Regions from separate parts of the Limosilactobacillus fermentum genome, predicted to be linked through region 1. Evidence: predicted binding sites of a transcription regulator. Region 1 holds the regulator's gene; the other holds the start of a gene.

Region 1 (2,203 bases):
CGCTGACTTGTGCCGGGGTTACCATGTACAAGGCCCTCAAGGTTGCTGGCATCAAGCCAGGCCAATGGGTATCAATCGTTGGTGCCGGTGGTCTCGGGAACTTGGGGATCCAATTTGCTCACAACGTCTTTGGTGCTCACGTGGTTGCCGTTGACGGGAACGAAGACAAGCTTCAAGCTGCCAAGGAAAACGGTGCTGAAGTCTTGATCAACCGTCATGATGGTGACGTTGACAAGCAAATCCAAGAAAAGGTTGGTGGGGTTCACGCTGCCGTTGTTACGGCCGTTAACGCTTCCGCCTTTGACCAAGCCGTTGACTCCCTGCGCCCAGACGGGAAGTTGGTTGCCGTTGCCTTACCACAAGGTGACATGCAATTAAACATCGCTAAGACGGTGCTAGACGGGATTATCGTGGCTGGTTCCTTGGTTGGGACTCGTCAAGACCTGGCTGAATGCTTCCAATTTGGGGCTGAAGGAAAGGTTAAGCCGATCGTTAAGACGCGGAAGTTGGATGAAATCAACGACATGATCCAAGAATTAAAGGACAATAAGGTCGTTGGTCGGAACGTGGTTGACTTCGTTCACGAATAAGCTTGTTTGCTAACTTAAGTTAAAAAAGGTCGCCCTGCGGGGAGGCCCTTTTTTATATCTAAAGAGCTTTGTGGGGGTTTCTCAACCAAAAGAATGGTATAATTAAGGTCAAAATTAGTCAGGGATGAGGTGAACACTCTTGGAAGAAAAAAGTATCTCGGACGTGATTGAGGATTACTTAAAGCAAATCCTCGGTAACTCCGCTCAAATTGAAATTCGGCGCGCAGAAATTGCCAACCACTTCGATGTGGTTCCCTCACAGATTAATTACGTGATTAAAACCCGCTTCACCCCTAAAAATGGCTACCTAGTTCGTAGCAAGCGGGGCGGTGGTGGCTACATCCGCATTGAGCGGGTCAGCCTACTTGATAACGTCGACGTGATTGAGATGATGATGGATGTGGTCGGGGCGGCCATTAATGAACGTGACGCCTTTGCCATCATCCAGACTCTGTACAAGGAGAAGTTGATTAGCCGTCGGGAAGGGGATCTCATGCTAGCGGCCACCGCTAAGTCAACCTTGGCTCCCCATGGAACCCGGGGGGAGGAAAACGGCCTGCGGGCTCAGATCCTTATGTCACTCTTGAATCGGTTACGCTATGAAAGCTAACCAGAAAGCGAGCTTTAAATGGATAACGAAAATCTATACACACCAAGCGCCAATAACGTCTTGCGGATTGCCCAGGAACAGGCGCGCTTTTTTAAACACCAAGCCGTCGGGACGGAACACCTCCTCTTGGCCTTGAGCCTCGAAAAGGTGGGGGTGGCTGCGACGGTTTTGCACCAGTTTAACGTCACTAGTGACGACCTGCGTGAAGAGATTGAACGCTACACCGGGTACGGAACCATGCAAAACACCGCTAGCGATGCGTACCTGCCTAATTCGCCAAAGTTACGCGAAATTTTGGCCCTGGCGGCCCGCTTGGCCCAACAAATGGGGGCAAGACGTGTGGGGACTGAGCACCTATTGTTGGCCCTGTTGTCAGATGAGACCATCCTTTCCTCGCGGATCCTTTTGAACTTGGACGTGGAACCAAAGCAAGCCCGCCGGATGTTGTTACGGCGTTTGGGGGTTTCTCAAGAGGGACGGCGCAACCGCCGGCAAAACCAATCCAATACCCAACCGGAGGAGGGGGAAGGGACTACGCCAACCCTTGATAAGTACGGCCGTGATTTGACAAAGGTGGCCAGGGAAGAAGGGCTTGACCCCGTAATTGGACGGGAAAAAGAAATCAAGCGGGCGATTCAGATCCTCGCCCGGCGGGCCAAGAATAACCCGGTCCTGTTAGGGGAACCGGGGGTCGGAAAGACGGCGATTGTCGAGGGCCTTGCCCAACGGATAGTTAACGGTGAAGTTCCTGATGAACTAGCCGAAAAGCGCTTGGTGGTCCTGGATATGGGGACCTTGGTTGCCGGTACCAAATTCAGGGGTGAATTCGAGGGGCGGATCAAAAACGTCATCGATGAAGTTTACCGGGACGGCAAAATTATCTTATTTATCGACGAAATCCACACCATGATTGGTGCCGGGGGAGCAGAGGGGGCGATTGACGCCTCCAACATTCTCAAACCGGCCCTGGCCCGGGGGGAACTCCAGCTGATTGGGGCGACTA
Region 2 (2,203 bases), 760 kb from region 1:
ATGTTCCTGCTCTAGCTTGGTCAAACGGCCCGTATCGGAGGTTGGGCCGCACGCTTCTTTTGATTACCACCGTTCTTTTTGGTAGGCTATTTGCCAAAAGTGGCTTTCGTAAACGGCGCTGCGCTTAAAGGCCGTCGCCATTTGGGTTTGCACGTCCGGGGAGCTAGCGGCTGCGGTTTGGTTAACTAGGTCGAGCATTTGGTTAGTTGACGTGGTGAAGTCGTCGCTAGCATAGGCGTTAAAGAAGGCTTGGTAGAGTGGCTTGGGACTAGTTAACTTGGCCAGGTGGGCGTCAATTTGGGCGTAAAGCCAGTAGCAAGGCAGCAAGCCGGCCACGGCGGCCTGGGGGTTAACCTCATTGAGCTGGTAATACATGTGGCTAATGTAGGCGTAGGCGGTTGGGGCCGACCGGTGTGGTGGCAAAGTCAGTAGCGGTGATCCCTAGCTCCGCGTGCATCTTGTCGCGGATGGTGTCTTCACCACTCCCTTCGTTTAGGGCTAACAAGACCTGAGCTTGATCGGCCGGTAGGTGTTCAGCGATGGCCTCGTGGAGGGCGGCAAAGGCGGTGAGGTAGTGGTGATCTTGGATGAGGTAGTAGCGAAAGGTGTCTTCGGGCAGGGTCCCGTCGTGCAAGGCGGTGATAAAGGGGTGGTCAAAGCTAGCTTGCCAGGTCGGTAAAACGGCTTGGCGCCACTGGTCGGTGTAGTTCATGGTGAGCTCCTCTCAATTTAAATTTAGCCCCAGAATAAAAGAGGGGCACCCCGCTGTCAATCAAAAAAGGCACCAAGCAGAAATAAATTCTGCCTAGTGCCTAGATGCGGGGGTTACTTCAGATTGTTTGAATCCATAACCCCATCCAACAGGCCGTAATCCACGGCTTCTTGGGCGGTTAAGTAGTGATCCCGTTCAGTATCTTGTTCAACTTGCTCGAAGCTTTGCCCGGAGTTCTTAGCAAGAATTTCGTTGATCATCTTGCGGGTCTTCAGGATTTCTTCGGCGGCAATTTGGATTTCGGTTTGTTGACCTTGGGCACCACCGGATGGTTGGTGAATCATCACGGTTGAGTGTGGAAGACCGAACCGCTTCCCCTTGGTCCCGGAGGAAACCAGGACGGATGCCATTGAAGCAGCCATTCCGATCACGATCGTTTGAACGTCAGACTTGATGAAGTTCATCGTGTCGTAGATTGCCATCCCAGAGGTAACCACCCCACCAGGGGAGTTGATGTATAAGTAGATGTCCTTGGTGGAATCTTGGGCGTCCAAGAAGAGCAGTTGGGCAACAATTGAGTTTGCCATGTTGTCTTCAATCGGACCAGATAACATGATGATCCGGTCCTTTAAAAGACGGGAGTAAATGTCATAAGCGCGTTCGCCACGGGACGATTGCTCAATGACGGTTGGTACTAAGTTCATTCAGTTGGCCTCCTTAATTAGCACTAGTTAGTACTGTTTGCTAACTTATGGGGATAGTCTACTCTATAGGTCAAAAAAGGTCAAATCATTTACCCACTCGTTGGCAAAAGTTTTTCACCCCATTGGCATGGACCAGGCCCAATTGGGGGCGTTTTCGCAATCTGTCACACCGTTAACATATTGAGAGAATTATTTTTAAATTAACGTGAACGGCAAGAAGTAACGAGGTGGGGCCATCCTCGATTAGTTGACACTTGGTGTGAAAAAAGTCCGCGAGTAAAGTACTCTCACGGACTCATGCTAGCTTTTTAAATGTTAGGTAGAAAAAAGGTGGAGATGATCAGCATCTTAACCAGATTTCGGCCATAGAAGGCGGTGCTCCCCCCGGGACAGTCGGCGAGCCAGATAATTAGTGATTAGTCATCCAGGTCTTGGCATAAAAGATCTAATTCAGCGCTGGCGCTTTCGGCAGCCAATTGACTCATTTCTGCTTTGTCATCGCCGTTTTTGTAAACGTCTAAGGCTGCTAACATCCGTTCGTGTTTCGTCATGGTCTAGGTCCTCCATAATTATTTAATTGGTTTATGTTTTAAATTGGTTAATGACGAGGGAATGCCCGTCGTTAATTGACAATACCTATCATATCCCTCAATGGTCTAGTTGGCAAGTCCTTTTAATGACCAAATTTAAACAACCGGTTGATATAAATTGGTCTAGATGCTCGCTTTAGGGGAGGAAAATTAATTTAAAAAAGGGGCTTGTCAAAAAGGCGCTGAATGTGTATTAT

Evidence for each region. The regulator CtsR, encoded in region 1, represses protease genes until heat stress. The targets are predictions, from matches to a motif close to TTGGTCAAAAAAGGTCAAANA.
Region 2: a site for CtsR is predicted at 1,483-1,503, ahead of clpP (ATP-dependent Clp endopeptidase proteolytic subunit ClpP). Genes of this name have one in related genera too.

The regions. Positions count from the first base shown of each region.
Region 1 is NZ_CP040910.1:1,610,200-1,612,402, reverse strand. It holds gene adhP (alcohol dehydrogenase AdhP) at 1-590, shown strand, start outside; gene FG166_RS08145 (CtsR family transcriptional regulator) at 730-1,200, shown strand; gene FG166_RS08140 (ATP-dependent Clp protease ATP-binding subunit) at 1,219-2,203, shown strand, end outside.
Region 2 is NZ_CP040910.1:483,920-486,122, forward strand. It holds gene FG166_RS09500 (thiaminase II/PqqC family protein) at 64-423, opposite strand; gene FG166_RS09505 (thiaminase II/PqqC family protein) at 380-712, opposite strand; gene clpP (ATP-dependent Clp endopeptidase proteolytic subunit ClpP) at 826-1,416, opposite strand; gene FG166_RS09510 (hypothetical protein) at 1,833-1,967, opposite strand.